Regions from separate parts of the Rhodopseudomonas sp. P1 genome, predicted to be linked through region 3. Evidence: predicted binding sites of a transcription regulator. Region 3 holds the regulator's gene; each other region holds the start of a gene.

Region 1 (10,264 bases), 2.6 Mb from region 3:
GTCAGCGGCAGCACGCCCGAGGAGGCCTGGTCGAGGTAGGTGTAGAGCACTTCGCCCGAGAACGTCAGGTTCTTGACCGGGGTCCAGCGGGTGACGGTGCCGACCTGAGCAATCGCGAAGTCCGGATTGCAGTTGAAGCCGGCGGTGTTCGCAACGCCGAGAGCGCCGCAGATCAGAGCAGTCGCGGTGCCATTGTAGTCGATCTTGGTGTACGAACCGAACAGCGAGCTCGACCAGTAGGGGTTCCAGTTGTGGTTGAACGCACCACGGACGCCCCAGGCATTGGTCTTCTCGATGCCGGTGCCGGTCAGGTTGTTGAGGCCGGCGAACACGCCGTCAGCCGCAACGCCGAACGCGACGCTCTGGTAGGTACCCGGGACCGAGTTGTTGCCGTAGATCGCGAACGAGTTCGGGCTCACGCCGCCCAGCACGTAACGGGTCGCGCCGTTCGAGTAGGTCGCCGTGATGTTGATGCTGTCGCCGGGGCCGGTCGGCAGGTTCTTGAGCGACAGAGCGCCCTGAACAGCATAGCCCCAGGTGTCGCTCGGATGACCGGAGGTCTCAAGCGCGGTGTTGTAGTAGCTGGCGCGGACCTGGTGCGCCGCAGCCGAAACCTGGAACAGACCCCAAGCCTGGTCGACACGGATCTTGCCGACGATGTCGGGGATCGAGGTGCCGGCGTAGGAGTTGGCGCCGTAGGCCAGGAAGTTCGGAGTAACGGAGGTGTTGTACAGCGCCGACTGCAGGTACTGCGACTGATCTTCGAGCGAGATCGAGGCAGACACGCCGTTGCCGAATTCCGCGGTGTACGACACCTGGTTGATGCCGGTGACGTCGTCGTAGCCGCCGATCAGGAACGAAGTGTTGTTGCCCGGATAGCCGGTCCAGGGAGTGTCGAACTGCGACACCGCCTTACCGAAGGTGAAGCCGGCGAACTGCACGAAGGCGTAGTACACGCCGAGCGAGCCGTTGGCGACGGTGTCGGAGCCAGTGGTCCACTGGAACACCGCATCGAAGTAGGTACGAACCACGCCGTATTCGGTCGCGGTGCGGGTATCGATGTTGATGTCCTGACGAGACCGGAAGACGTAGTCGTTCGCGAGGCGGTTCTTCTGGCCAGCGGCACCAGCCCAGGCGGGCGAGTTGTACGCGCCGCTGCCGGCGAGCGTCAGGTCGGCGCGCAGGTAGCCGCCGAGCTTGATGCAGGTATCGGTACCCGGGATGTAGTAGAAGCCCGCGCCGTAGATCGAGCAGACCTTCACGTATTCGACCGCCTTGGCCTTCAACGGGAGATCGGCCGCCTGCGCGCCGCCGACGGCGAGAAGCGCCGCCGCTGAGCCGAGGAACAGGCCCTTAACGATGTTCATGTAAACCTCCAAGTTGCTCTGTCGGGAAGGTTCCGATCCGCAAAGTGCAAGCACCCGCTGTGGTCCCTTAATCCCAGAAACCCGCCTAGCCGCTTCGCGCCTTTGGACACACCCGCTGAACGCGAGGGACTTAAGCGAACCACCTATTACGGGGCGACCTCGGGATGCCCCCCTCCGTCGCACCACGACAATTACCTAACAGTGATGCACAAGCAACAAGGGAGCCATGCTCTGGCCCCGTTTTCGGGAGGGGTGTTGCACAAATAGCACTCACCCGTTTCCGACGGCTGACACAACCATCTGTTTTAATTACACTTTCCAAATGGAGTTCGGCGGACAATGCCGCACTGCAACAGTCGGGCCGCGGTGGATGAGCCGCCCGCCAAGCGGCAAATACGCGGTCTGCAAGGGCGGAGTCCTGAGAATCGATTCCTCTGCTGGGACGAATCCGAACGTCTCCGCGACACCGCCGGAGCTGCAAACCGGCAAAATGCAAGCGCCCTGCCCCGCGTCGCGCCGACATTCTCGTGCACAGGCCCAAAGGTCGCGGTGCAATCTTCGCAATCCCGCTTGCGAGCCGCGACCGTGTCGGGCATATCGAGCGCACCGGAGACGTGGCCGAGTGGCTGAAGGCGGCGGTTTGCTAAACCGTTATAGGGTTGTAAAGCCCTATCGAGGGTTCGAATCCCTCCGTCTCCGCCATTCCCGCCGATTCCCCTCTCTGGCGCGATACTGCCGCCGATCACCGCATATCCACCCAGCAGGCAGATAGGCCGCGGCTTGGACGCGACGGTGCGCTGTTCAATTGGGTTGTGCGGAAGTGGATACACAACCCACCTTTCGCATCAGGGCAAGACGACATGCCTAAGCTCGCAGCTGACGCGTCCTTAGGACTGGTCGAACAGTTGGATCTCGCCCCACTGCGCGAAGGTCCGCTGGATGGGCTGCGCTTCACGGTGAAAGACAACATCGACATCGCAGGGCACAAGACATCCTATGGCAGCCCAGCGTGGCGAGACGCACATCCGGCACCAGCTCACAACGCCCTTTGTGTCGATCAATTGCTGGGTGCCGGTGCGCGCTGCGTCGGCAAGGTTGTCGCCGATGAGTTTACGTACAGCCTCGACGGGGAGAGCTTCCATTTTGGCACACCGCGCAACGGCAAAGCACCGGATCGTGTTCCCGGTGGCTCCTCCAGCGGTTCTGCGGCCTCGGTCAGCAATGGCCTTGCCGATTTCTCGCTCTGCACGGACGCGGGCGGCTCCATCCGTGTTCCGGCAAGCTTATGCGGCCTTTGGGGGATGCGTCCCTCTCTTCACCGGATTTCCGAGGCAGGAGTCCTGCCGTTTCAGCCCAGCGTCAGTACCGTAGGTGTGTTGGCGGATCGCTGCGATGTGCTTGATACCGCGATGCGCGTCTTGCTCAATGGACGGACATCCTCCTTGGCTTCGCCGAAGCGCATCTTCGTTCTGCAGGACGCACTAGAGCTTGCCGACGCCGCCGTTCAGGAACAGTTCCGCGGCGCCCTTGAGCGCCTGGTGTCCGACACCGGCATTGACTTCGTGCCGATCAGATTTTCCGAGATCGTTGGAGAGCCCTGCGCGCTGCAGGCGTGCAACCTGAACGCGTTGCGCGATCTGCAAACAGCCGAGTTTCAGTCGACTGTGGGGAACTGGATCGAAGCACTCCGGCCTGAACTCAGCTTCACTTTCGCCATGGCTTACGGAAACGTCCAAAAGTTCGACCGTATCGCGGCGCTGGACAACATCGCTCGGTGTCAACGTCTGTTCAATCAGATCAGCGCCTTCTTCGCGCCCGACACGATCATCTGCTTTCCCACGACACCGAAGATCGCCCCGAAGAAAGGGTCCCTGAACACGCTGGAAGCGGTTATGGATTTCTATGATCCGACAATGACCGTCACCGCATTTTCCGGCGTGGCGCACTTACCGGAAGTCTCTGCTCCGTTGATGACCGTCGAAGGTTGTCCGGTTGGTCTGTCCTTCGTCGCGGGCCACTATCGCGACGAGTTCCTGTTGAATGCGGTAAGAGAGCTGCCCCACTGATCCTGGCCCGTTTAGGGCCTTCGCTCTTGCCAAGATTAAGAGGGCTATAGCGTCGGTGTAGTTCTCTGCTTCATCGGCTTCGGTCCGCCAGTTTTGCGACGCCTGCCCAGTGGCACCTCAATAGAATCAAAATCGCCGATTGCCTTCGTGGCGATCGCGCAGGCCTTTTCGATCAAACCGTCCCGCAATCCTCTGCCTCAAGTTTCGCCTCAGGCGTCGAGCTGCCCGAGATGCGCGGTGAGATTCAAGACTGCCACAACGGCATTCACGGTCTCGAAATAGCTGTGCCATCCGGACGCTGAGATGCTGGCCATCAGGGCATCGAGGGATTCGCGGTCAGGCGCACGCCAGACGGCGAACAAGCGTTGCTGCGCACTGTGCGGTGTCGCTGCTCCTTCCGCACATCAAGACTGGTCAGCCGAACGCAGCGCCCGCTCGCGATCCTCTGCGCGCTCGCCTGACAATTCGCGAGCCATTCATCGACAACGTGGTGCACCCAGCCGGGCCTCGTCTCGGCGGCATCGTTGAGCCTGTTGCCGACTGAATCCTGCACATAGACCAACGGGTCTGCTCGAAGCGGATCGAGCAGCACGCTGCCGACGCACCGCCAACCATGCACATTCGCGAACGCCGAAATGCGGATCGTCAGCGAAGTAGCGAATGGCCGCGAGCCGCTCTCGCAGGCTCATATCCTGCGCTCCAATGATGAAGCAGCCCCAGCCGCGCACGGTGTCGCTGCGATGATGGCGCGCTCTCTCGACCACAGCCGGACCGTGCCACCCACCAGCAGATGGACCATTGCCAGAGGACCGGAACAGGATCAGAGGATCCACCGCCAACACTTCGGCAAGGGTGGCAGCTTCAGCTTGCCCGTCATTCAATCCAGCAGCGCGGTCGTCATCACTTGCAACTTGCTTCTGACCCACCCACGCGCACCGTTCGTCGCTGTCGCTTCGTGCCCCCATCGACATCCGGCTGACCGACAAGTGTCATCGGAGTGTCAGATCACGGGGAGAGTATCGCGCCATTAAATAAAATGGGGCGTAGCGTGACCGATTTCACCATCAATCAAGCAATCGACGACAACGGGCCACTTCAGCCGGCCGGTCGGCCGAACCTGGACAAAGGCTTCAATCCGCTGACGATGATCCTGTTCTTCGGGATCCTCGGTGTCGGCATTCTGTTCGTGGCCTACAGCATCTATGTCGACGTGGAGGCTACCGGCGTCCGCGTCACGACGTATCTGCCTTATCTGCTGCTGCTGGTGGCGCTGCTGATCGCGCTGGGCTTCGAGTTCGTCAACGGGTTCCACGACACTGCCAACGCGGTCGCGACCGTGATCTACACCCACTCGCTGCCCGCCGAAGTTGCGGTCGTGTGGTCGGGCGTGTTCAACTTCCTCGGTGTGCTGACCTCCACCGGCGCGGTGGCGTTCGGCATCGTTTCGCTACTGCCGGTGGAGTTGATCCTTCAGGTCGGATCGAGCGCCGGCTTCGCCATGGTGTTCGCGCTGCTGATCGCCGCGATCCTGTGGAATCTCGGCACCTGGTACTTCGGCCTCCCCGCCTCGAGCTCGCACACCTTGATCGGTTCGATCATCGGCGTCGGTGTGGCTAACGCGCTGATGCGCGGCCGCGACGGCACTTCGGGTGTGGACTGGGGCAAGGCGACCGAAATCGGCTACGCGCTGCTGCTGTCGCCGCTGGTCGGCTTCGTTTGCGCCGCGATCCTGCTGTTGCTGTTCAAACTGGTGGTGCGCAATCCGAAGCTGTACTCCGCGCCGGAAGGCAACGCACCGCCGCCGTGGTGGATCCGCGGCCTGCTGATCCTCACCTGTACTGGCGTCAGCTTCGCCCACGGCTCCAACGACGGTCAGAAAGGCATGGGCCTGATCATGCTGATCCTGATCGGCACGGTGCCGACGGCCTACGCGCTCAACCGTGCGCTGCCGGATTCCCAGGTCGCGCATTTCGAGCAGACTTCGGCGGCCGCCTCGGCCGTGATTGCGGCGAAAGGCGCGGGCTACAGCATCATCGGCGATCCCCGCCCCGCGGTGACACTATACGTATCGCAGCACAAGATTAGCGAAGGCACCTACCCGTCGCTGGCGGTGCTGGTGAAGGATATCGGCGAGCAGGTGCAGCGCTACGGCTCGCTGAGCAAAGCGCCGGCCGAGTCCGTCGGCAACACCCGCAACGACATGTATCTGGCGTCCGAGGCGATCCGCTTCCTGATGAAGGATAAGGAAAGCGACCTCAGCAAGGACGATGTTGCCAAGCTCAACGCCTACAAAGGCTCGCTCGATAGCGCGACCAAGTTCATTCCGAACTGGGTCAAGGTCGCGGTTGCGATCGCGCTCGGCCTTGGCACGATGATCGGCTGGAAGCGCATCGTCATCACCGTCGGCGAGAAGATCGGCAAGTCACATCTGACCTACGCGCAAGGTGCCTCCGCCGAGCTGGTGGCTGCCTCGACCATCGGCGCGGCCGACATGTTCGGCCTGCCGGTTTCGACCACCCACGTGCTGTCGTCGGGTGTCGCCGGCACGATGGCGGCCAACGGCTCGGGCCTGCAGATGGCCACGATCCGCAACCTGCTGATGGCCTGGGTGCTGACGCTGCCGGCCGCCATCCTGCTGTCGGCGACGCTGTACGTGCTGCTGTCGCGAGTGCTCTGAGCCTGCAACGCGTTCGCGGTGACGACCGCCGCCGTCGTCCGGACGCAGCTCCGTAAAAAAGACGCCGCTCCGGCAGAACCGGAACGGCGTCAGGAGGGAGAGAGAGTGCGGCGCGCTGGTTACGGCGCGCCGTTGGCTATTCGTCGCGTAGCGCCGATCACCAGGTGGCGTCGAGCCCGAGCAGACCGAGGATCTGGCGGCGCAGGTCGGCCAGATATGGATCGCCGCGGTGGCGCGGATACGGTGCCTCGACGGCGATGTCGGCCTTCAGCTTGGCGGGACGCTCGCTGAACACCACCACGCGTTGCGCCAGGAACAGCGCCTCTTCAACGTCGTGGGTCACCAGCAGCGTCGTGAAGCCCTGCCGCTGCCACAGCGACACGATTTCGGTCTGCATGCTGAGCCGGGTCAGCGAGTCGAGTTTGCCGAGCGGCTCGTCGAGCACCAGAATGTCCGGATCGTTGACCAGCGCCCGGGCCAGCGACACACGCTGCGCCATGCCGCCGGAAAGCTGGTGCGGATAGGCGTTGGCAAAGCCGCTGAGCCCGACCAGCGCCAGCGCCGCATCGACGCGGTGACGCTCGCTCTTGAGGATGCCCTGCGCCTCCAGCCCGAGCGCCACGTTCTTCCACACCGTCCGCCACGGAAATAGCGTCGGATCCTGGAACACCACCACCCGCGACGGATGCGGCCCGGTGATGACGCGGCCATCTTCGAGCAGCCTTCCGGCGCGCGGCGGCTCGAGCCCCGCCACCAGCCGCAGCAGCGTGGACTTGCCGCAGCCCGACGGCCCGAGCAGCGCGACGAACTCGCCGGGCTTGGCGCTCAGCGTGACGTGATCGAGCACCGGCAGTTCGTTGCCGTCGATGTCGAAGTGATGGCTGACGTCGACGACGTCGAGCGCGGCGCCGGCGGCCTGCGGCGGCTGCTTCAATGCGACGGCGCTCACCATTTCACCACACCCTTCTGCCAGACCAGCAAGCGGTCACGGACCTTGAACAACGCCGTGATGGCGCCGGAGCAGAGCAGCGACATCACCAGCAGCGCCGCATACATGTTGGCGTACGCCGCCCAACCCTGCGCCCATTGCAGATACCAGCCGAGGCCGGACTTCACGCCCATCATCTCCGCCACCACCAGCACCGCGAACGAGGCGCCGAGGCCCATGAACAGGCCGACGAAGACGTGCGGCAGCGCCGCCGGGATCGCGACCTTGAACACCAGGAACGACGGCTTGGCGCCGAGCGTGCGCGCGACGTCGTAGTAGGCGTTCGACACGCTGGCGACGCCCGACCAGGTCAGCACCGTCACCGGGAAACCGGTGGCGAGCGCGATCAGAAAGGTCGAAGCACTCCAGCTCGACGGGAAGGCGAAGAACGCGATCGGCAGCCACGCGGTCGCCGGCAGCGGGCCGATGAAGCGCAGCACCGGATGCACCCAATAGCCGACCGCACGCGACCAGCCGATCGACACGCCGGTGACGAAGCCGACCGCCGCGCCGATCAGATAGCCGCCGAGCTGCAACTTGATCGATGCGAACACGCTGTCGAACAGCTTGACGAAGTCGTCGGTATAGACCTCGACGATCGCCTGCGGCGGCGGGAAGAACGGCAGCGGCAGCACGCCGAGCTTGGCGGTCAGAACCTCCCACAGCGCGAGCACTACACCGAGCAGCAGCAGCCACGGCGATCGCCGCTGCAAGGACTCGCCGACCCGCTGCGACCAGAACCCGGCCACTGCCGCGATCGCGATCACGCCGCCGAACACGAAGGCGGCGATCGCCACCTCCTTGGTGCGCGTCCAATCGCCGATGTCTTCCCGCCACAGGCAGGACAGACCGAACGCGATCCAGCCGAGGCTGGCGGCGAAGCCGACGAAATGCCCGCGCAGCGCACGAAGCAGCGACGGCGTGCGGGACGCAAGTCGCGTCCCGACGTCGATATCGAGCGTCTCAGACGCGGAATACGTCGGCATAGATCTTTTCCGCAAATTTGCTGGTGTCGGTCGAGGGCTTGATCACCGAGACGGCCTTGAGGTCGTCGGCGTAGAGCTTCAGCTCGTTCTTGAGCTGAGCGCCGATCGGGTGGTGATCATGCGTGTGATACTTGATCAGCGCCTGGATATCCTCTTCGGTGACGATCTTCGGCGCGTAAGGCAGGAACGACTTTGCCGCCTTCTCCGGATTCTTGGACGAGAACTCGGCCGCGTCGAGCAGCGCCTGGGTCAGCGCGCGCGCCACCTGCGGCTCTTCGCGGATCAAGCTGCCGCGGACGCCGACAATGCAGCAGCTCACATTGCGATAGATGCCGTCGAGATTGGAGCCGATCTCCTTGAACTCGCCGTCCTTGAGGAACGCGTGCGCCAGCGGGTCGGATGCCAGGGCCGCCTGTGCCTCGCCCTTCTCCACCGCGAGCCGAACCAGGTTGGCCGGATACTGCTTCCACTCGAGATCCTTGGTCGGATCGATGCCCGCCTTGGCGAGCTGGATCGAGAAGAAGTTCTTGCCCGGGCCGGCCTGATCGTCGATCGCCACGACCTTGCCCTTGAGGTCGGTGACCTTGCTGATCTCCGACTTGGTCGGCGCGATCGCACGCAGGCAGCCGCCATGGGTGCCGGCAACGATCTTCACGTCGAACCCCTGCTCCAGCGGCTTCAGCCAGCGCAGCGCCATGCCGACGCCGGCGTCGCTCTTGCCGGTGGCGATCGCTTCGAGCAACTGATCGGTCGAGCCGGAGAAATTCACCAGTTCGACGTCGAGATTTTGCTTCTTGAAGAAGTCGTAGTCGACCGCGACCGGCACCTGCACCGAGCACACCGAAGTGGCGTTCCACGACAGCTTCACCTTGCGCGGCGCGCCGGTCAGCGGCGTTGCTTCACCGGAGGTCCTGCAGATCGGCGCATCCGACAGATCGTAGCCGATCGGACGGGCGGGAAATGCCTGAAGGCCGAAGGCGCCCGCCGGCGCCGCGATAACGCCCGACGCCGCGCCCAGCAGCACGGAACGCCGGCTGATCCACCGGCCTTTTTCTTGGTTGCTCATGAATGTCCTCTTCGCTTTCAGGGCTCGGGCCGCATCCTCTGCGGCAACTATCAGCAAGCTGGTTCGGCCCATTTCGGCCGCTCTCGCTGATGAGATTCAGAGCTCACATGATCGAGGTGCGCCGGTATCCGGTCAATGAAACACGATTTCAAATGACCCGCCTAACAGAGAACATCACGGGCGTCGTGCAGGCAGGGACAGCGAAGCGACCCTCACGGAGAATGATGTTCTCAATGACGCCGCCTGCACAGCAGGATCATCTCTGGCCGAACACCCGGTTTGATGAACAGAGTCGCGCGGGGTGTTGTCACGGCATGCCGGATCGAGTGGACGCGAACTACACGCCCTTGAACGCCGGCGTCCGCTTTTCGAAGAACGCGGCGATGCCTTCGCGGTAGTCGTCCGCGGTGTTGACCGCCTCGACGGTGGCGCGGGTAATCGCGGCAGCCTCGGACGGTCCCTTCGGCAGGGTGGCGCCGACAAACCCCTTGAGCAGCTTCACCACCAACGGCGCATTGGCTGCAATCTCGGCCGCGAACTGCCGCGCGACGGCGAGCTGCTCGCCATTCGGCACCACGCGATTGACCAGCCCGATCTCGTAGGCCCGATGCGCGTCGATCGTACCGCCGACCAGCAGCAGCTCCATCGCGATCTTGTGCGGGATTCGCGCCGCCAGCGAACTGATCAGGCCGCCGCTATAGCCGACCTTGGCTTCCGGATAGGACAGCACGGTGTTGTCGGCGGCGATCGCCAGATCGGCAAACTGCACCAGCACGAGACCGCCGCCGACCACAAGGCCGCCGATCGCCGCGATGATCGGTTTGTCGACCGGAACGCCGACGCCCGGCACCGCCCGCCAGAAATCATGCGGGATGTCTTTCAGATTGGCTCCGGCGCTGAAGGCTCGGTCGCCGCTCGCCGTCAGGATCGCGACGTGGTCGCTGCCAGCATTGAACCGCTTCCACGCGACATTCAGGCCCTCCACCACCGAGTGGTCGATGACGTTGCGCTTGTCCGGCCGGTTGATGGTGATCTCGGCGATCCCATTGCGGGACTCGTACAGTACGCTCGACATCGGCATTTCCTCTTGTCTTGCTCAGTTCGCCGCCTGGCT
Region 2 (10,264 bases), 2.3 Mb from region 3:
GTCACCCGGCCACGAAACACCTGCCCAGGATAGGCCGCCACCCGGGCCTCGACCGGCTGGCCGAGCCGGAACGCTGGCGCATCGGTCTCGACGACGTTGGCTACCATCCACTTGATCGATAAATTGGCGAGCGTCAGCGGTGGAGGCGCGCTGCCGGGTTGCACGTAGAGACCCGGCGCCGCGTTGCGTGCGGTCACCTGCCCGTCCACTGGGCTGCGCACGATCAGGGTCGAGTCGACGTGCCGCTCGGCGATGATGCGATCGATCTCGGCTTCCGACTTGCCGAAAATGCGAACTGCATCGCGCGCGGCTTTGTGATTACCTTCGGCGGTCTGCTGATCGGACGTGGCCTGATCGACATCGCGCTGCGGCGCACCGCCGGTCTTGAGCAGCTGCCGCACCCGGTTGAGATTGCGGTTCTGCAGCTCCAATACGCCGGCGGTCGCGAGCAGCGTCGACTCCGCCTGCAGCAAGTCGGAGCTGTCGATAGTGAACAGCGGCGCGCCCTTCTTCACCTCGTCGCCGAGATTGAAGAAGGTGTCGATGATCCGTCCGGCATAGGGCGTGAACACCTGCACCAGCAGGTTTTCGTTGTAGGCGATCGAACCCAGCGCGTCCTTGGTAATGCGAAATTCGCGCTGCTCAACCGGTTCGATGCTGATCGCCTCGACCTGCTTGGCCGAGAGCGCGATCGTCTGCTGGGCGAGATCGATGCCATCCCGGCTCGTATCCGCCGGCTGCGCTCCGGCCGGAGCGACGAGACTGCCGGATCGCATGGCAAGCCCCACGCACCCGGCCGCCACCAGAAGCGCGGCCGCTGCAGCGTAAATCGGTGTCTTCCAGCTGTGCTGCATCTGCGCCCCGCAGTCGAACAGATCGGCCGTTTCCGGACGCCTTCGCTGTGGTTAGCAGACCGAGCTTACACCAACCTGACACGGCGCCGCCGCGCTCGCAAAATTACCAATTATGGCCCAGATCTGCCTGCTGTACGCTCGCGGCTTGCACGTGGTACGAAGCACAAGCACAGATCGTCAAAGCTTTGCCCCGCGATGCGCCTCCTGATCGTCGAAGACAACCTCGAACTGGCGGACCTGATTTCGCGGGGCGTCAACGCAGCCGGCTACGATGTCGACATCGTCAGCGGGGTCGAGGACGCGCGCGCTGCACTCGCATCGGTGAACTACGTCGCGATGGCGCTCGACCTCGGATTGCCGGACGGCGACGGCATGTCGCTGTTGCGCGAACTGCGCGCCGGCCACGAATCGATCCCGGTGCTGGTGCTGACGGCGCGCAGCGGCGTGCAGGACCGCGTCTCCGGCCTGAAGGCCGGTGCCGATGACTATCTGGTCAAGCCGTTCGCGATCGAGGAGATGGTGGCGCGCATTGAAGCCATTCTGCGTCGCCCTGGGCACCTGCTCGGCCGCTCGCTCACCCTCGGCAATCTCACTTTCGATACCGAAGGCCGCCAGATCCTGATCGACGGCCAGCCGCGTCTTCTCTCGGGGCGCGAACTGAACGTGCTCGAATTGCTGCTGCGCCGCCAGGGTCGCGTCGTGCCGAAGAAGACGCTCGAGGATCAGATCTTCGGCCTCGGCGGCGATGTCGCCTCGAATGCGGTCGAGGTCTATGTCTCGCGGCTGCGCAAGCAGCTCGAAGAACTCGGTGCCACGGTGCAGATCCGGACGATCCGCGGCGTCGGCTATCTGCTGTCGGAGATCAAGTAAGTGTTCCGGCGCGACTCGCTGACCACCCGCATCCTGCTGCTGCATGTGGTGGCGCTGACGATCACCGCAGTGGTGCTGCCGCTGATCCTGTTCTGGCTGCTCAATCGCGAGATCGACCGGCTGCACAGCGATGCGATGCGTCGCCAAGCTGAGGTCGTAGCCGAACATCTCACCGTCGGCTCGGATGGGCAGCTCGACCTGACCTTGCCGCAGGACTTGCGTGACGTGTATTCGGCCGCCTATGGCCGCTATGCCTATGCGGTGATCGACGGCTCCGGCCAAGTGCTGTTCAGCTCGAGTCCAGAGCGCAAACCACTACTGCCACGCCGATCCGCGGAGCGCGCCTCGTGGTTCGGTCTCGTCACCGGATCGACCGGCCTGTCGGGAGACAGCATCGAGCGACGCATTGGCGGCCAGACGCTGACGATCCAGGTGGTCGAGGATCTGTCGAACGGCGATGTCATCATCGACGACATTGCTGCCAACTTCTTTCATCGCGCCGGCTGGATCGTTCTGCCGATCCTGCTGCTACTCCTCGCCTTCGACATCGTGATCTTCCGGCGCGCGATCCGCCCCCTGGTCGACGCTTCGGAGCGCGCCGCCAGTATCGGCCCGAGCCGCACCGACATCCGGCTGCCGATGCAGGGCATCCCCAGCGAAATCCGGCCGCTGGTCAGTGCGGTGAATCAGGCGTTCGATCGGCTTGAACACGGCTTCAACGAGCAGCGCCGGTTCACCGCGGATGCCGCCCACGAACTGCGAACGCCGCTCGCGATCCTCAGCGCGCGGATCGAAACGCTGGAGCCGAAACCGGCCGGGAAAGACCTGCAACGCAATCTTGCCGCGATGAGCCGGATCGTGTCGCAGCTGCTCGATGTCGCCGAGATGGACGCGATGCGGGTCGATCCGGACGAGATTGTCGATCTCGTCGAAATCGCAACCGAATTGATCGAAACCGTCGCACCGGCCGCGCTCACCGCCGGCAAGGAGATCGGCCTGCGCGGTGGAGATCACCCCGTCCCTGTGCGCGGCAAAGCCGAGATGATCCGGCGCGCGCTGCGCAACCTCGTCGACAATGCGATCCGCCATACACCACCCGGCACCGAGGTGATGATCGAGATCGATGCGGCGGGCCCCAACGTCGCGGTGCGCGATCATGGCCCCGGCATCGCCGAGGCCGACCGCAGCATGATCTTCCAGCGGTTCTGGCGCGGTGACCGCGCCCGCAGCGATGGCGCCGGACTGGGCCTTGCGATCGTCAAAGCGGTCGTCGACGAACATGGCGGCGCCATCGACGTGGCCGACGCTCCAGGCGGCGGCGCGCTGATCACGTTGACGTTTCAGAAGCCGGCCGTGACCTCACGCTGACGGCCGCAGCCTGAGGGAGTTTGTCGGATTGAGCGCCGATCAAATCACAGGAGGCGTGGTCGCGCCGGCGCCCAGCGATCGCTGCACCATCACCGTATCGGCCCAGCGGCCATAACGATAGGCGACGCCTGGCAGCCGCCCGACGGTGGCGAAGCCGAAGCTATGGTGCAGGCCGAGCGAAGCGGTGTTGTCGCCGTCGATATAGCCGATCATCTGACGGAAGCCCGCCGCGGCGCAAGCGTCGATCAGCTCGTGCATCAACAACCGGCCGATGCCGCTGCCGAGGTGATCCGGATGCACATAGATCGAGTGTTTCACCGTGTAGCGATAAGCCGGCCGCTTGCGGAACAGCACGACATAGGCATATCCCACGACGGTCTCGCCACGGATCGCCACCAGATGCGGGAAGCGGCGATTGCGCAAGTTCTTCCGCCGCTCCTTCAGATCGTCCGGCTGCGGCGTTCCGTGGTCGTCGATCCCCTCATCGAGGCCGCGCCGGATGTAATAGCGATAGATGTCGAGCATCGCCTCGACGTCGCCGTCGTGCGAGGAGCGGATCAGGATGGGCGAAGCAGCGTCCACGGCAACTCCAGGAGGCGGCGGGTTATTCGGCCACGACGTAGGTGTAGAGGCGAACCCGGCCCGCCTCGTCGAACTCACGATAGACGCCCTGGATCTCGACGTCGAAGCCGGGGAATTCGTTGAAGCTGCGCTCGAACATCTGCAAGTAATCGAGCATCGGCTTGGCCCGGTCGCTCAGCCGCTCGCCGGGAACAATCGTCGCGATCCCCGGCGGATAGACCACGAACGGCGTGGTGGCGATCCGGTCCGCGATCTGGCTGATCGGCAGATAGTCGACATCGTTGCGCACCAGGCAGCGCGCGGCGTCGTGCGGCGACATTGCGATCTCGGGCAGGTGTTCGGGCAGGAACTGCTTGGCCTGCAGCACGCTGACGTCGGCATCGCGGAAGAACCGGTGCATCTGGCCGCACAGGTCGCGCAGCCGCACGCCAGCATAGCGCAACGGTCGCCTCCGGCAGAATTCCGGAATCACCTCTTCCAGCGGCGCATTGTCGTCGTGCAGCTTCTTGAACGCGACGAGGCCGCTGATCAGCGTGCCGGCCTTGCTCGCCTCGACGCCAGGCGTCAGCAGAAACAGCAGCGAGTTGAGATCGTTCTTCTCCGGCACGATCCGGTTCTCGCGCAGATATTGCGCCACCACCGGGGCCGGCACGCCGTGCTCGGCGTAGCGGCCGGTCGCCCGGTCGAAGCCGGGCGTCAGCAGCGTCAGCTTGTTCGGATCGGTCATGGCGAAGCCGGGCGCCATATTGGCAAAGCCGTGCCAGGCCGCGCCCGGCGCGATCTGCCAGAACGCCGGATCGGTGGCGAGCTGGTCGGTGCTCACCGCCTCCCAGGCGACATCGTGTACCGCGCCTTCGCGCGCGGCGTCCGCGATCGTCACCCGATCCGGCACGAATGGATCGAAGAACCAGCGCCGCTCCGGCCTCGCCTCTTTCTCCTCGAACTCCCGCCGCACCGCGCGGATCTTCTTGCGCAGCTCGATGCCGAGCCGGATCGTATCGTCCCACAGCACTTCGCCGGAGCGGCCCTTCATCATCTGCGCGCCGACATCGAGCGAGGCGAACAGCGGATAGAACGGCGACGTCGAGGCATGCTGCATGAAGCTCTCGTTGAAACGCCGATGCTCGACCCGCCGCTTCTGGCCGCGGATGTGGCGGTCCTTGATGTGGATCTGCGATGCCTGAGAGAAACTGGCGAGCTGCTTGTGGGTCGACTGCGTCGCGATGATGCCCGGTGCGTCGTCGCCGAGATTGGCCAGCCCCATCGCGAAGCGACCCGCATACAGCGGATGAAACTTCATGAAACCGGCCCAGGCTTCGTCGAACAGGATGTAGTCACACAGATGCCCGATGCGGTGCAGGATCATCTCGGCGCTGTGGATGGTGCCGTCATAGGTGCACTGCTCGACCACGGCAACGCGGAACGGGCGCGGCTTGCGCCATGCCTCGGGGTCCTTGACCAACGGATGGCTGCGGATGCGCTCGCGGAGCGCCTCTTCATCCAGCGCGTCCCACGCCATCGGGCCGATCAGCCCCCAGGCGTTGCGGACGGTGGGGATGTAGACCGGAATCCCGCCGCCCATCATCAGCGCGCCGTGATGGGCCGCCTTGTGGTTGTTGCGATCGAACAGGACGAGGTCACCGTCGGTGACGAGCGCACCGAGCGCGACCTTGTTGGAGGTCGAGGTGCCGTTGAGCACGAAGTAAGTCTTCTCGGCGCCGAAGATCTGCGCTGCTTCCTTCTGCGCGCGCAGCGCCGGCCCTTCGTGGGTGAGCAGATCGCCGAGGTCGAGCACCGAATTGTCGAGGTCGTCGCGAAACACCGCCTCGCCGAGATGTTCGATGAACACCCGCCCGATCGGGCTGCGGCTGTAGAACATGCCGCCGTTGTGGCCGGGACAGGTCCAGAGCTGGTTGCCCTCCTCCGCATAGTCGACCAGCGCGCCGAAGAACGGCGTCTTCAGCGTGTCGGCATATTGCTTCAGCCGGCTGATCAGATTGCGCGCGATGAAGGTCGGCGTCTCCTCTGATAGGAACACGTAGCCGTCGATGAAGTCGAGCACCTCGACCGGCACTTCCTCGAACCGCTTGCGGCGGATCAGCAGCACGATCGGGAAATCGAGGCCGCGCCGGCGCATCAGATTGATCAGCGCGGCGGTCTTGCCCTCGAGCCCCTTCTTGCCCCAGTCGACCACCATGCACCCGATCGCGGCGTCGGTCTGAACCGCGATCTCGGCATCCTCGAGCTTGCGCGCCTTGACGATCTCGAAGCCGGACCGCTCGATCTCGGCGACGATCTGGTTGAACCGGATGCCCTCGAGATCGTCCGCTTCGAAGGTGGGAGCGGAGAACAGAAAGGTGAAACGCCTAAAATAGTCCATGAGGGTGCCCACGTGAATCGCCGACACTCTCTCGCCGGGTTGTGTGACAGTGTGGTGACAATGGCTGTGACCAGCGGCTGCCACGGATAACGCGCGAGCGGCGGTCGCCGCAGTCGGCGCAACAACTGCAAGTGGTGCGGCGCCGCACACGCCGATGACTGTTCGCGCAATGTACGCGAGCCGACGCTCCCCAGCGAACTGGGCCGCCCTCCATGATCACGCTCTGACCGCTGATGTCCGTTGTCCGCGGACCTGATTAATCGCGAGGCGGCATCTGCCTGGACAATGCGATCGACAGGCGGGCGCCGTTACTGCAAAGCTGGCGGCCATCAGCCCACAGCCGAATGGAGCCGTAATGACGAATGACCGCCCTGCCGATCCCCGCACCAAATGGGCGCAACTTTCGCAAAGCGAGCGTGACGCGGCCTACGATAACAACAGCGCTGTCAAGAACAGCCCCGAGTTGATCGCCGAACGTAACTCCTCGTCCGCGCAGGCGCGCGCGACGTTGAAGTCGGTGCTCGACCTGCCCTACGGCCCACGTCCGAACAACAAGATCGACCTTTATCCCGCGGCCGAGCGCGACGAGCCCTGCCTCGTGTTCTGGCATGGCGGCTATTGGCAGAAGAATTCGCGCGAGCTATTTGCCATGTTGGTCGAAGGCATCGCCGCGCACGGCTGGTCGATGGCGATTCCGGGCTACTCGCTGGCGCCCGACGTGTCGCTCACCACGATCGTCGACGAAAGCCGCGCTGCGCTCGACTGGCTCGCAGCGCACGGCCCCGAGCACGGCGTCGCCGGACCGGTGGTTACGTCTGGTTGGTCTGCCGGCGGCCACTTGGTGGCGATGACGCTGGATCATCCGCTGGTCACAGCAGGCTTATCGATCTCTGGCGTGTTCGATCTTGGCCCGATCCGCGACACCGGGCTGAACAAGGCGCTGCAGCTCACCGACGAGGAGATCGCGAAGCTCTCCCCATCGCGGCTACCAGTGATCGACAAGCGGCTCGACCTCGCCTATGGCGCCAACGAATTGCCGGCGCTAGTGCTGGACTCGATGGACCTGCACGCGCGCCGTCAGGCTGCGAGTGCACCGGGGCGGCTGCTACCACTTCCCGGTCACGATCACTTCTCGATCCTGGCCGAACTGCGCCGTCCCGACGGCGCGCTGGTCAAAGCGGCGCGAGAGCTAATCGGCTAGGCTCGACTATCGGAGAGACTTGAGCGCGGTGGCGTTGATGAACACCTCGCCGCGCTCGACCCGCACTGGATAGAGCCGTAGCGGCCGGCTCGGCCAGCCGTCCGAGATCGCTCCGTCAATCAGGCTGAAGGAGGCGTCGTGGCGCGGACAGGCTAACCGCCCTTTGACCACGCGGCCGCAGGCGAGATCGGCCTGCTCGTGCGGACAGGCCCGCTCGCACGCCGACACCATACCGCCGTCCGAAATCAACGCGAGATCAACGCCGGCCACACGAACCGCGACGATGCCCTCGGCCGTCAGCCGCGGCAGGCTGCAGACCGGAAACCATTGGTCCTGTGACCGCGCAACGCCGCCGGTCCAATCCTCAGCCACCGAGATACGCCTTGCGGACGTGCGGATTGGCGATCAGCTCGGCGCCGGTGCCCGACAACACGATGCGGCCACCTTCCAGCAAGTAAGCATGGTCGCACATGTCGAGCGCCGCAAAGGCGTTCTGCTCGACCAGCAGCACCGTGGTGCCGGTGTCGCGAATGCGGCGGATGATCGCGAAGGTGCGCTCGACGATGTTCGGCGCCAGCCCGAGCGATGGCTCGTCGAACATCACCAGCCGCGGCCGGCTCATCAGCGCGCGGCCAATCGCCAGCATCTGCTGCTCGCCGCCGGACAGCGTGCCAGCGGCCTGTTTGCGGCGCTCGGCAAGTCGCGGAAACTCGCTATAGATCCGGTCGCGGTCAGCGGCCACCTCGGCTCGATCGCTGCGCAAATAAGCGCCCATGTCGAGGTTTTCCTCGACAGTCATGTGCGGAAATACGCGGCGGCCCTCCGGGCAATGCGCGATGCCGGATTTCAGAATGCGGGGCGGCTTTGCGCCGGTCAGCACCTCGTTGTCGAACCGCAGCGCGCCGGCGCGCAGCGGCACCAGGCCGGAGATCGCCCGCAGCGTCGTGCTCTTGCCGGCTCCATTGGCTCCGATCAACGCGACCAGTTGCCCAGCCTTCACCTCGAAGGTGATGCCCTGCAGCGCGGTGACGCCGCCGTAGCCACATACGGCGTTGATGAGCTCAAGCATGCTTCACCCCCTGGCCGAGATAGGCTTCAATCACCGCCGGATCGTTGCGGATCACCTCCGGCGTCCCTTCGGCGATGATCCGACCGTAGTTCAGCACCACGATCCGATCCGACACGCTCATCACCATCGGCATGTCGTGCTCCACGAGAAGAATAGTGATGCCGCGATCGCGGATCTTCCGGATCAGCTGGACGAACGTATGCGTCTCCGATGCGTTCATGCCGGACACCGGCTCGTCGAGCAGCAGCATCGACGGCTCGGCGGCCAGCGCCAGAGCAACGCCGACCAGGCGTTGCTCGCCGTAGGACAGCGAGCCGGCGAGGTCATGCGCCCGGCGGCCGAGGCCGACCCATTCGACCAGCTCGGCCGCCTTCTCTTTCAGCTCCGCCTCCAGCCGCCGCACCCGCGGCAGCCCGAGCACCGACGGCAGCACGCCGACCCGGCCGCGGCGATGCAGCCCAATCAGGACGTTGTCGTAGACCGTGTCGTTGGGAAACACGCTGGTGCGCTGGAAGGTGCGGATCAGACCGAGATCGGCAATCGCTTGCGGCTTCATCCCGCGCAGCGACTGGCCGCGATAGGTGACGTCTCCGTGCGTCGGCGTCAGGAAGCCGGTGACGACGTTGAATGCCGTGGTCTTGCCGGCGCCGTTCGGGCCGATCAGACTGACGATCTCGCCCTCGCCGACCGAGAACGTCATGTCGGAGATCGCGACGAGGCCGCCGAAGTGCATCGCGACCTTGTCGACGCTGAGCGCAGTCCGTATCGCAGGCTGCTTCAAGGCTGCAGAGACTGTCATCATGCGCCCTCCTCGACGCCGCGCTTGGCGAAGCTCGGCGTTGCCACCGACTTCATCCGTGGGAGCCACTGCACCAGCGCCGGCACGATGCCGCGCGGCATGATGAACAGGATGACGATCAGCGCGCTGCCATAGGCGATCCACTGCGCCTCCGGCGCCATCACCGGCCGCAGCGCCACGGGCATCAGGCCGAAGATCATCCCGCCGACCACCGGCCCGGCGAGCGTGCCCTTGCCGCCGGTGATCACCATGATCACCATCGTCACCGTATTGATGAAGGCGAACACTTCGGGATCGATGATCTTGATATAGTGCGCGTAGAGGCTGCCGGCGCCACCGCAGATGCCGGCCGACACGACAGCGGCCAGCGTCAACGTCTTGGTGACGTCGATGCCGATCGAGACCGCCAGTGTCTCGTTCTCCATCAGCCCGCGCATCGCCCGGCCGACATGGGAGCGTACCAGCCGCGCAATCAACAGATAACAAGCCACGGCGACGCCGAGCACCAGATAATAGTTGTGCAGCTTGGTGCGGAAGACGAATTCGCCGAGCCCAGGGAAGCTCACCTGCATCGGCGGGATGCTGGTCAGCGCCAGCGGCCCCTGCGTCAGCTCGACCCAATTCAGCGCCACCAATCGCACCACCTCGGCGAACGAGATGGTGACGATGACGAAATAGGCGCCGCGCACCCGGAACGACAGCCGCCCGACCAAATAGCCGCACAGCGCCGACACCAGCACGGCAACCGCGAAGCCGGCCAGCGGCGGCCACGGCTCGTGCACGACGTGCAATCCGAACGGCAGGCTGACGCTGAAGCCGAGCGAGGTCAACGCGCTGACATAGGCGCCGATGCCGAAGAAGGCGATGTGGCCGAGGCTGAGCTGGCCGGTGAATCCGAGCAGAAGATTGAGGCTCATTGCGCCGATCACGAAGATCCCGGTGGTGATCAGCGCGTTGAGCAGATACGGATCGCTCAGCCATAGCGGAACGGCGGCGAGCGCAGCGATTACGACGATCGACAGCAACAGTTTCATCCGACGCGCTCCGCACGAGGAAACAGCCCGGTCGGGCGGAAGATCAGCACGGCGATGATGATCAGGAAGCCCATCGCGTCGCGATAGCCGGACGAGATGTAGCCGGC
Region 3 (10,264 bases):
GTGGCGCATCAGAGAGAAGCGGTCGAACAGCGGGACGTCGTGTTCCTGCGCCACCACCCGCATCGCGTCGAGATACGGCGCCGGATTGATCATGGTCTCGGTGCGGGGACTATACTGCAAATTCATCAAGATGATGTCAGAGCCGGCCTGCTTCACCGCATCGATGCCCTGCCCCAACGCGGTGCGGAAATCGTCCGGGTCGATCGAGCGGATCGCGTCGAACGTGCCGGTCTGCCAGATCACCAGCACAGGCTTGCGTTCGGCGACCAGCGCCGCCAGCCCGGTGGCAATGTCGGCCGCGGTGCGCTTCGGCCGCATCTCGACCATCACGTTGATCGTCACGCCCGGGAAACGGTCGCGCAGCAGGGTCTGCAACCGGCCGGGATACGAGCTGTTTTCGGCCGACAGGATGGTGGAAGAACGGCTGCCGACCACCAGGATGTCGAGCTTGTGGGTGGTCTTCAGCGCCGCGGCGACGCCCTTCAGCTTGGCTTCGCTGGCCAGCAGATAGGCTGGCGGAACACAGGTGGGAGCATCCTCGGCGACGGCTGCGCGGGGCGACAAGCCGACCGCCGTGAGCAGCGCCACGGCCACCATCCACTTCAAGCCGGCCATCGCCACGGCCTTCATGCTGCATCGCCTCCTGCGAGGTCGGCGTCCGGTGGTGGTCGCGCCCCGGCCTTGCTCGCCACATTCTTGTACCACGAGAACAGCCACGCAGCGGCAGACATGATGCAAATCCCTGTCACACTGACGAAGAAATGCAGCACCGCGCCGCCGGAGACCTCCGCCAGGATGAAATAGCCGGCGAAAGCGAGAAAGATGCCAATGCAGAAGATCTCGAGCGAGTGCTGGCCGCACAGGATCAAGGGCCGCAACCAGGGCGAGTTCAAGGCCGGCCAGTCGCGCGGAATGAACCGCACCGTCAGGGCCGCCAGCGCCAGGAAGTGCGCGAACCGCAGCACGTCGAGGTTCGGCTTGTCGATCGGGTACATCCACTGCTCGAGCCATTTCGGCAGGGTGTGGAACAATTGCGGCGTGTACCAGGTCAGCGTGACGTAGAACGCCGCCACCAGATAAGCGGCCGCCAGCCACAGCGTGACCTTCGACGCCAGCACCCGCGACAGCCGCTTGGCTCCGCCCATCGCGCACCAGGCGCCGAACACGAACAGCAACTGCCAGGCGTACGGATTGAACACCCAGGCACCGCTCGGATATGCGGTCAGATGCAGGTCGAACTGCCAGGTCGCGGCGTACAGCAGCGTCGCCAGCCCCAGCGTGATGTCGGGCCATCGCCGCATCAGCCACAGGATCGGCGGCAGGAAGAACATCAGCACGATGTACAGCGGCAGCACGTCCATATTGACGGGGCGAAACCGCAGCAGCAGCGCCTGCACAATGGTGACGTCGGGCTGTTTGAGGAAGTCGAGGATGCCCATTTCCTCGGAGTACAGCGGGTTCTGGAAGCTGGTGGCGACGTAGGAGATCTCGGCCAGGAAGATCGTGAACAGGAACACGTGCGCGACGTAGATCTGCCAGACCCGCTTCAGGATGCGCGCCGCCGCGACCACGAAGCCGAGCTCGGTCATCGCCTTGCCGTACACGAAGGCCGCCGTGTAGCCGGAGATGAAGATGAAGATCTCGGTGGCGTCGGAAAAACCGTAATTCCGCAGCGTGAACCAGGTCAGCACGTTGGCCGGCAGGTGATCGATGAAGATGAGCCACAGCGCCAGACCGCGAAACAGATCCAGCCGCAATTCCCGCTTCGGCGCCGGCTTGCGTGGCGGCGGGGTCGCCGGCCGCGATGGCGGCGCAGCCGGCTCGGCCGGCGGACCGCCTGCGGGCGGCGCACCGGTGATCGGCTCGGCAACGGTGGTGACGGGAGGAGTCATGCGGCTCCATTGCGGCGCGCAATGCGCCTGTCGTTGCTATAGCAGCCGAGCTGCCGGCGGCGAAGGTCTGACGGCATTCGGCGGACACCCTGACGCAGCCATGAAGGGCGCCGCTCCGGCGCGGCCGCTGGCTAACGCGGAACTATGTTGAAACCGCGGAGGCCCGCGACCACAACCTGAAAGTCGTTCCGAACGACTGGTTTCAACGCTGATTTTCGCTATATTTGGGCCAAGAGCTGGAAATCGAGCATGTACCGCGCCGTCACCCGCCGGATCGAAGTGACCGTTGAGCCCAATTATCTGCCGGAGCGTTCCTCGGCGGAGAACCGGCAGTATTTTTGGTCCTACACCGTGGTGATCACCAATTCGGGCGAAGAAACCGTCAAGCTGCGCACCCGGCATTGGGTGATCACCGACGCCTCTGGCCGAACCCAGGAAGTGCGCGGCGAAGGCGTGGTCGGCGAACAGCCGGTGCTCGCGCCGGGCGAACGGTTCGAATATACCAGCGGCGTCCCCCTCCCGACCGCCTCCGGCTTCATGGCCGGCCGCTATCAGATGGAAACCGAAGCGGGCGAAAAATTCGAGATCGACGTCCCGCCGTTTTCGCTCGATAGCCCGGAAGGGAAAAGGACGCTGAACTGATCGTGCGCTCGTAGCCTGGGTGGAGCGGAGCGAAACCCAGGTGAGACTCCGCACGCCGTGATGATGCGTTTCGCCTTCGGCTCAACGCATCCTACGACCTGCTCACTACTTGCTCGTCGCCTCGGCGTCCGTCGCACCCGCGTCCGCCTCCACCCCCGCCTCTTCAGGCGTAAACTCGTACACCGATGAGCAGAACTCGCAGGTCACCACGACCTTGCCGTCCTTGACCATGTCGGCACGGTCCTGCGGGGCGAAGCGGGCGAGCATGCGGGAGACGGCGTCGCGCGAGCATGAGCATTCCGCCTTGATCGGCAGCGACGAGAACACGCGCACGCCGCGCTCGTGAAACAGCCGATACAGCAGCCGCTCGCCGGACAGATCCGGATCGATCAGTTCGACGTCCTCGACGGTCGCGATCAGCGACTGGCCTTCGACCCAGGCGTCGTCCTCATCGACGGTGTGAACCTGGGTGCCTTCCGGCGCGTCGCCGGGATGCAGATCGGCCTGGCGCGCGCGCTCCGGCGACTTCGGCAGGAATTGCAGCAGCATGCCGCCGGCGCGCCAGTGATGCCGGCCGCCCTCGCCGCCACGCCACTCTTCGCCGACCGCGAGCCGCACCTTGGTGGGGATCTGTTCGGAGCGCAGGAAGTACTCGTGCGCAGCTTCCTCCAGGCCGCCGCCGTTGAGCGCCACGAGGCCCTGATAGCGCCGCATGTCGGGGCCCTGATCGATCGTCATCGCCAGATGGCCGTTGCCGAGCAGTGCGCCGGAGCTGAGGCCGGGCTCGAGCTTGGCCTCGTCGTAGCGCGCATAGGCGCGCAGCCGGTCGGGCGCCTGGAAGTCGACGATCAGGAACGACACCGGGCCGTCGGTCTGGGTTTGCAAGATGAAGCGGCCGTCGAACTTCAGCGACGAGCCGAGCAGCGTCGCCAGCACGATGGCTTCGCCGAGCAGCTTGGCGACCGGCACCGGATAGGCGTGCTTGGCGAGCAGCTCGTCGAGCGCCGGGCCGAGCTTGGTCAGCCGGCCGCGCAGATCGAGCGGGCCGACTTCGAACGGCAGCACGCTGTCGTCGATCGGCACCGCGGAAGGCGCGCGCACGGAGGGCATCTCGGGGGTGGTCGGATCGGGGGCTTGTGAGGTCATGGGCGCTTATCTGGGGGCAGAGGACGAAGTTCGAAAGGGCCGGACTGGAAGGCGAATGGCAGCGATGCCAAGGGGCAGGCTTTAGTCTCCCTCCCCCTTGCGGGGAGGGTGGCCGGCCGTAAGGCGCGGTCGGGTGGGGGAGCCACACGCTCAGTGCTCGGAGCACCCCCACCCCGGCCTCCGCTTCGCTCGGCCGACCCTCCCCGCAAGGGGGAGGGGCACGGCGGGCGCTTCGCTCACATGGGAAGAAGTAACTACGCGACCGCGCCGAGGCACCAGGCCAGAATGCCCTTTTGGGCGTGCAGGCGGTTCTCGGCTTCGTCGAACACCACCGACTGCGGGCCGTCGATCACCTCGTCGGTGACCTCTTCGCCGCGATGCGCCGGCAGGCAGTGCATGAAGATCGCGTCCTTGTGGGCGAGCGACATCAGCTTGGCGTTGACCTGATACGGCTTGAGCAAATTGTGGCGATGCTCGCCGTCCTTGTCGCCCATCGACACCCAGGTGTCGGTGACGACGCAGTCGGCGCCGCGCACGGCTTCCTCCGGATCGGTGCCGATGGTGATCGCCGCGCCGCTCTGCTTGATCCAGTCGCGCAGCGCCTTGCTGGGCGACAGCTGCGGCGGGGTGGCGATGTTGAGCTTGAAGTCGAAGCGCTGCGCGGCGTGAGCGAACGACGCCAGCACGTTGTTGTCGTCGCCGGTCCAGGCGATGGTGCGCCCCTTGATCGGGCCGCGATGCTCCTCGAACGTCATCACGTCGGCCATCACCTGGCACGGATGCGACTTGCGGGTCAGGCCGTTGATCACAGGCACGGTGGCGTTGGCGGCGAGCTCCAGCAGCGCCTCGTGATTGAGGATGCGGATCATGATGATGTCGACGAAGCGCGACAGCACCCGCGCGGTGTCGGCGATGGTTTCGCCGCGGCCGAGCTGCATCTCGGCGCCGGTCAGCATGATCGACTCGCCGCCGAGCTGGCGCATGCCGACGTCGAACGACACCCGCGTCCGGGTCGACGGCTTGTCGAAGATCATCGCCAGCGTCTTGCCGGCCAGCGGCTTGTCGGCATCGGCGTTCGCCTTGCGCTTCGCCTTCATGGCGACCGCAGCGGCCAGCATGTTGCGGAGCTCGGAGGTCGGCAGTTCGGTCAGATCGAGGAAGTGCCGCGGCGTGTTGCTGGAGCTGCTCATCACACCGCCTCCTTCTGCGCCGCCTGCCCGGCAAGCGTGACGCAGGCGCGCTCCAGTCGCCCGATCGCTTCGTCGAGTTCGGCCTCGCTGACGATCAGCGGCGGCAGCAGACGCACGACGTTGTCGCCGGCGCCGACGGTGAGCAGCTTCTCGGCCCGCAGCGCCGCGATCAGCTCGGGCGACGGCACCACCGCCTTGAGGCCGAGCAGCAAGCCTTCGCCGCGGATTTCGCTGACGACGCGCGGATGCCGATCGACGACGCCGGCGAGCTTCTGTTTCAGCAGCAGTGACATCTTCTTGACGTGGTCGAAGAAGCCCGGCTGCAGCATGATATCGAGCACCGCGTTGGCGGCCGCGACGGCCAGCGGATTGCCGCCGAAGGTCGAACCGTGCGCGCCCGGCGCCATGCCCTTCGCGGCTTCCGCGGTCGACAGGCAGGCGCCAATCGGAAAGCCACCGCCGAGCGCTTTGGCCAGCGACATCAAATCCGGCGCGACGCCGACCCGCTTATAGGCGAACAGTTCGCCAGTGCGGCCCATGCCGGTCTGGACTTCGTCGAAGATCAGCAGCAGGCCGTGCGCGTCGCACAGCTCACGCAGGCCGCGGAAGAACGCCAGCTCCGGCGAGCGCACGCCGCCCTCGCCCTGCAGCGGCTCGATCAGGATCGCGGCGGTGGTCGGACCGATCGCGGCCTTGACCGCATCGAGGTCACCGAGCGGCAACTGATCGAAACCGTCGAGCGGCTTGCCGTAGCCTTCCAGGTACTTTGCCGCGCCGGTAGCGGCGAGCGTGCCGAGCGTGCGGCCGTGGAACGCGCCTTCGAAAGTAATCACCCGGGTGCGCTCGGGCTCGCCCTTGGAGAAGTGGTAGTGCCGCGCCATCTTCAGCGCGCACTCGACCGCTTCAGCACCCGAATTGCAGAAGAACACCTTGTCGGCAAAGCTCTGTTCGCACAGCCGCGCCGCCAGCTTCTCGCCGTCCGGGCTCTTGAACAGGTTGGACATGTGCCACAGTTTGGTCGCCTGCTGCTGCAAGGCTTCGACCAGATGCGGATGGCAATGGCCGAGCGCGTTGACGGCGACGCCGCTGGTGAAGTCGAGGTAGCGCTCGCCATCAGTTCCGTGCAGCCAGACACCTTCGCCGCGCTCGAACGCGACATCCGCTCTGGCGAAAACCGGGAGGAGATGGGACGTTGAAGCGCTCTGAGACATGGCCGATCCGATCGGAAAATAGCGGGCCGCCGGCCGGCCGCGTCACGCGCATGACACGAACGCAGTCTGGGACAACGTACCCCGGAAACGAAACGTGCCGCCTTTCCAGGCGGCACGTGGGATTATTCTAGAAGCGTCGAACTCACTGTCAACACGGAGCTTCGACGAAGTGCTGCCGGAAAGCAGCACTCGCGCTGTTTGTTGTGGCTTCGCGGACTCACTCACAGGAGAAGGTGTGGACGCACCGGGTCGGACTCTTGCGCGCGAGTCACGGCATATTGTAGCCTTTTGACTGTCGGGTACGACATCTCGTGCGCGGTTTGTAATCCATTTCGAGTTCTCGGATGAGGCGTAACGCCGGGGCGGCAAGGGTCGTCCGGCGAGCGCTAAGGGATTCTGACAGCTGAGATTTTGACGACCTCACAGCCGCGGTTCCGCGCCGCCCTTCGGCGCCCGCGGCAGGAAGGGATAGAACTATGACGGCATTGACCTGGACCGACGAGCGCGTCGAGCAGTTGAAGAAATTGTGGGAGGGCGGGCTGTCGGCGAGTCAAATTGCCGCCGAGCTTGGCAACGTTACCCGCAATGCCGTGATCGGCAAGGTCCACCGCCTCGGCCTGTCGGGCCGGGCCAAGAGCCCCACGTCGGCAGCGCCGCGGCCGCGCAAGGCGCGCCCGGTGCAGCAGATGATGAGGGTGACCCGCCCGGTGGCGCGCGGCAACACCGCGCTGGCGCACGCTTTCGAAGTGGAAGCCGAGCCCGATCCGATCGCCTTCGACAACGTGGTTCCGATGAACCAGCGGCTGTCGCTGCTGGAACTCAACGAAGCCACCTGCCACTGGCCGGTCGGCGACCCGTCGAGCCCGGAATTCTTCTTCTGCGGCGGCAAGTCGCTGCCGGGCCTGCCCTACTGCGCGCATCACTCGCGCATCGCCTATCAGCCGGTCGGCGATCGCCGCCGCGCAGCTCCCAAGACCACGCGCTAGACTGACGCCGCCTGCCCGAGGCCGCGGCAAACCGCGCGTGCAGCGCAGGGCTGCGCCATCCCTCCAAACTGTCATCGCCCGCAAAAGCGGGCGACCCAGTATTCCAGAGCGTCGGTTACTTCCCCCCACTCACTGCAATACTGGATCCTCCGCCTTCGCGGAGAATGACGCTGCTATGTTGGGCTGAGGCCGCAGCTGAACGATTGCAAAAGCGATAGAGTCGACAAACGCCGCCATCGCGTCGTTCCCACGTGTCGCTAAATCACGCTCGCGGTCATCGTGATTTGAAACGAGTGTCTTGGTGGGCACGCTTCGCTTTGCCCACCCGACGTCGCAAACCTGCTAACAACTACGACGGGCTGCCTTCGACCTTGGCGAAGCGGTCGTCGAGCGCGTAGCCGGCGCCGCGGACGGTGCGGATCGGGTCCTGCTCGCGACCGATATTGAGCAGCTTGCGCAGGCGGCCGATGTGCACGTCGACGGTGCGCTCATCGATATAGATGTCGCGCCCCCAGACGCCGTCGAGCAGCTGCTCGCGGCTGAACACCCGGCCCGGGTGCTCCAGGAAGAATTCGAGCAGGCGATACTCGGTCGGGCCGAGATCGATCGGCCGGCCGGACCGCGCCACCCGGCGCTTGTCGCGATCGAGTTCGAGATCACCATACGCCAGCACGGTGGCGAGCCGCTCCGGCGCAGCACGGCGCAGCAGGCCCTTCACCCGCGCCAGCAGCTCCGGCACCGAGAACGGCTTGACGATGTAATCGTCCGCCCCGGTGGCGAGCCCGCGGACGCGCTCGCTTTCCTCGCCGCGCGCGGTGAGCATGATGATCGGCAGTTGCTTGGTGTCGTTGCGCGCCCGCAGGCGGCGGCACAGTTCGATGCCGGACAGGCCCGGCAGCATCCAGTCCAGGACCACGAGATCCGGAATCCGCTCCTTCATCCGGGTGTCGGCGTCGTCGCCGCGTGCGACGGTCTCGACCTCGTAACCTTCTGATTCCAGATTGTATCGCAGCAGCGTCGTCAGCGCTTCCTCGTCTTCAACTACCAGAATGCGCGCAGCCATCGTCGTCCTCGTCTCAGTGTCGTCTCGATCCGTCCCATGGCGCCGGCCCGGCGGGCCGGCCGCCAGAGCAGCGTCAGTTGCCAGGCGTCGCGTTGGCGAAGGTGGTCATGTCGCCCTTCGGACGCTTGTCCATGATCTGCTGGCCTTCGATCATGTAGAACACCGTCTCGGCGATGTTGGTCGCATGATCGCCGATCCGCTCGATGTTCTTGGCGCAGAACATCAGGTGAATGCAGAACGAGATGTTGCGCGGATCTTCCATCATGTAGGTGAGCAGCTCGCGGAACAGCGAGGTGCAGATCGCGTCGACTTCCTCGTCGCCGTTCCACACCACCATCGCGGCCGGCAGATCGTGCGCCGTATAGGCATCGAGCACCGCCTTGACCTGCGATTGCACGAGGTCGGTCATGTGCTCGAGGCCACGGATCAGCTTCAGCGGATGGAAGTCGCTGTCGATCGCATTGACGCGCTTGGCGATGTTCTTCGACAGATCGCCGATCCGCTCGAGGTCGGTGGCGACGCGCATCGCGCCGACGATTTCGCGCAGGTCGATCGCCATCGGCTGGCGCCGCGCGATGGTCAGCACCGCGCGCTCTTCGATACTCCGCTGCATCTGGTCGATCTCGGCATCGGCCGCGACCACGCGGGAGGCCAGCGCGACGTCGCGCCGGATCAGCGCATCGACCGAGTCGACGATCTGACGCTCGGCCAGGCCGCCCATCTCCGCAACCAGCCGGGTCAGATCCTGCAGGTCGCCGTCGAACGCCTTGGTGGTATGTTCGAATCCCATATCCGTGCTCCTCGCCCGCCGCGTCAGCCGAACCGGCCGGTGATGTAGTCCTGGGTGCGCCGATCGCTCGGCGAGGTGAAGATCTTGTTGGTCGGGCCGAACTCGATCAGCTCGCCGAGATACATGAAGGCGGTCGACTCCGACACGCGCGCCGCCTGCTGCATGTTATGGGTCACGATCGCGATGGTGTATTGTTCCTTCAGCTCGTCGATCAGCTCTTCGATCTTGGCAGTGGAGATCGGGTCGAGCGCCGAGCACGGCTCGTCGAACAGGATCACTTCCGGCCGCACCGCGATGGTGCGGGCAATGCACAGCCGCTGCTGCTGACCGCCCGACAGGCTGAGGCCGGAGGCATTGAGCTTGTCTTTGACTTCGTTCCACAGCGCCGCGCCGCGCAGCGCCTTCTCGACACGTCCGTCCATCTCCGACTTCGAGATCTTCTCGTACAGCCGGACGCCGAACGCGATGTTCTCATAGATCGTCATCGGGAACGGGGTCGGCTTCTGGAACACCATGCCGACCCGCGCGCGCAGCAGGTTGAGGTCGAGCTTGGGGTCGAGGATGTTGGTGTTGTCGAGCAGCACCTGCCCCTCGGCGCGCTGCCCCGGATACAGATCATACATCCGGTTGAAGATGCGCAGCAGGGTCGACTTGCCGCAGCCCGACGGACCGATGAACGCGGTGACGCGGTTGGTGGCGAGCGCCAGATTGATGTGCTTCAGCGCGTGGTTCTGACCGTAGTAGAAGTTGAGGTCGCGTACGGTCACCTTGGCCGGGCCGTCCGGCTGGGCGCCGATCGGCGGCATCGCGGACGGAACGCTGGTGGCGATCGAGATCTCGGTCATTTCGTGGTCCTCTCGGCGCCGATGATGCGCGCGCCAATGTTCAGGGCAAGCACGGTCAGGGTGATCAGCAGCGCGCCGGTCCAGGCGAGCTGCTTCCAGTAAGCGTAGGGGCTCTGGACGAAGTTGTTGATGGTCACCGGCAGGTTGGCCATCGTCTTGGTCAGATCCAGGCTGAAGAACTGGTTGCTGAGCGCGGTGAACAGCAGCGGCGCGGTCTCGCCGGCGACACGGGCGGTCGCCAGCAGGATGCCGGTGATCAGACCGGCGCGGGCGGCGCGATAGGCGATCCGGCGGATCACCAGCGAGCGCGGCAGGCCGAGCGCCGAGGCGGCTTCGCGCAGCGAGCTCGGCACCAGCAGCAGCATGTCTTCGGTGGTGCGCACCACCACCGGGATCACGATCACCGCCAGCGCCAGCGCGCCGGCGAGCGCCGAGAACCGACCCATGGTCACCACCACCGCGCCGTAGATGAACAGGCCGATGATGATCGAGGGGGCGC

The links. Region 3 encodes PhoB, which activates phosphate uptake and scavenging genes when phosphate is short. Its sites were predicted from a motif close to TGTCATNNANCTGTCAT; they were not measured.
Region 1: a site for PhoB is predicted at 4,421-4,437, ahead of LRC39_RS12355 (inorganic phosphate transporter). Genes of this name have one in related genera too.
Region 2: a site for PhoB is predicted at 6,098-6,114, ahead of LRC39_RS10475 (Orn/Lys/Arg decarboxylase N-terminal domain-containing protein). Genes of this name have one in related genera too.

What each region holds. Positions count from the first base shown of each region.
Region 1 is NZ_CP088006.1:2,656,792-2,667,055, reverse strand. It holds gene LRC39_RS12375 (porin) at 1-1,367, opposite strand, end outside; tRNA gene LRC39_RS12370 (tRNA-Ser) at 1,976-2,069, shown strand; gene LRC39_RS12365 (amidase family protein) at 2,228-3,433, shown strand; partial or broken gene LRC39_RS12360 (DUF6616 family protein) at 3,643-3,813, opposite strand; gene LRC39_RS12355 (inorganic phosphate transporter) at 4,470-6,110, shown strand; gene LRC39_RS12350 (ABC transporter ATP-binding protein) at 6,268-7,062, opposite strand; gene LRC39_RS12345 (ABC transporter permease) at 7,056-8,084, opposite strand; gene LRC39_RS12340 (ABC transporter substrate-binding protein) at 8,062-9,150, opposite strand; gene LRC39_RS12335 (enoyl-CoA hydratase/isomerase family protein) at 9,488-10,225, opposite strand; gene LRC39_RS12330 (phenylacetate--CoA ligase family protein) at 10,247-10,264, opposite strand, start outside.
Region 2 is NZ_CP088006.1:2,257,255-2,267,518, reverse strand. It holds gene LRC39_RS10495 (efflux RND transporter periplasmic adaptor subunit) at 1-776, opposite strand, end outside; gene LRC39_RS10490 (response regulator transcription factor) at 1,050-1,724, shown strand; gene LRC39_RS10485 (ATP-binding protein) at 1,725-3,092, shown strand; gene LRC39_RS10480 (GNAT family N-acetyltransferase) at 3,132-3,674, opposite strand; gene LRC39_RS10475 (Orn/Lys/Arg decarboxylase N-terminal domain-containing protein) at 3,697-6,054, opposite strand; gene LRC39_RS10470 (alpha/beta hydrolase) at 6,410-7,255, shown strand; gene LRC39_RS10465 (Rieske (2Fe-2S) protein) at 7,262-7,627, opposite strand; gene LRC39_RS10460 (ABC transporter ATP-binding protein) at 7,620-8,324, opposite strand; gene LRC39_RS10455 (ABC transporter ATP-binding protein) at 8,317-9,123, opposite strand; gene LRC39_RS10450 (branched-chain amino acid ABC transporter permease) at 9,123-10,157, opposite strand; gene LRC39_RS10445 (branched-chain amino acid ABC transporter permease) at 10,154-10,264, opposite strand, start outside.
Region 3 is NZ_CP088006.1:5,241,944-5,252,207, forward strand. It holds gene LRC39_RS24225 (SGNH/GDSL hydrolase family protein) at 1-630, opposite strand, end outside; gene LRC39_RS24230 (OpgC domain-containing protein) at 627-1,892, opposite strand; gene apaG (Co2+/Mg2+ efflux protein ApaG) at 2,142-2,534, shown strand; gene LRC39_RS24240 (Hsp33 family molecular chaperone) at 2,640-3,680, opposite strand; gene argF (ornithine carbamoyltransferase) at 3,935-4,870, opposite strand; gene LRC39_RS24250 (aspartate aminotransferase family protein) at 4,870-6,081, opposite strand; gene LRC39_RS24255 (GcrA family cell cycle regulator) at 6,558-7,067, shown strand; gene phoB (phosphate regulon transcriptional regulator PhoB) at 7,417-8,130, opposite strand; gene phoU (phosphate signaling complex protein PhoU) at 8,204-8,920, opposite strand; gene pstB (phosphate ABC transporter ATP-binding protein PstB) at 8,944-9,765, opposite strand; gene pstA (phosphate ABC transporter permease PstA) at 9,762-10,264, opposite strand, start outside.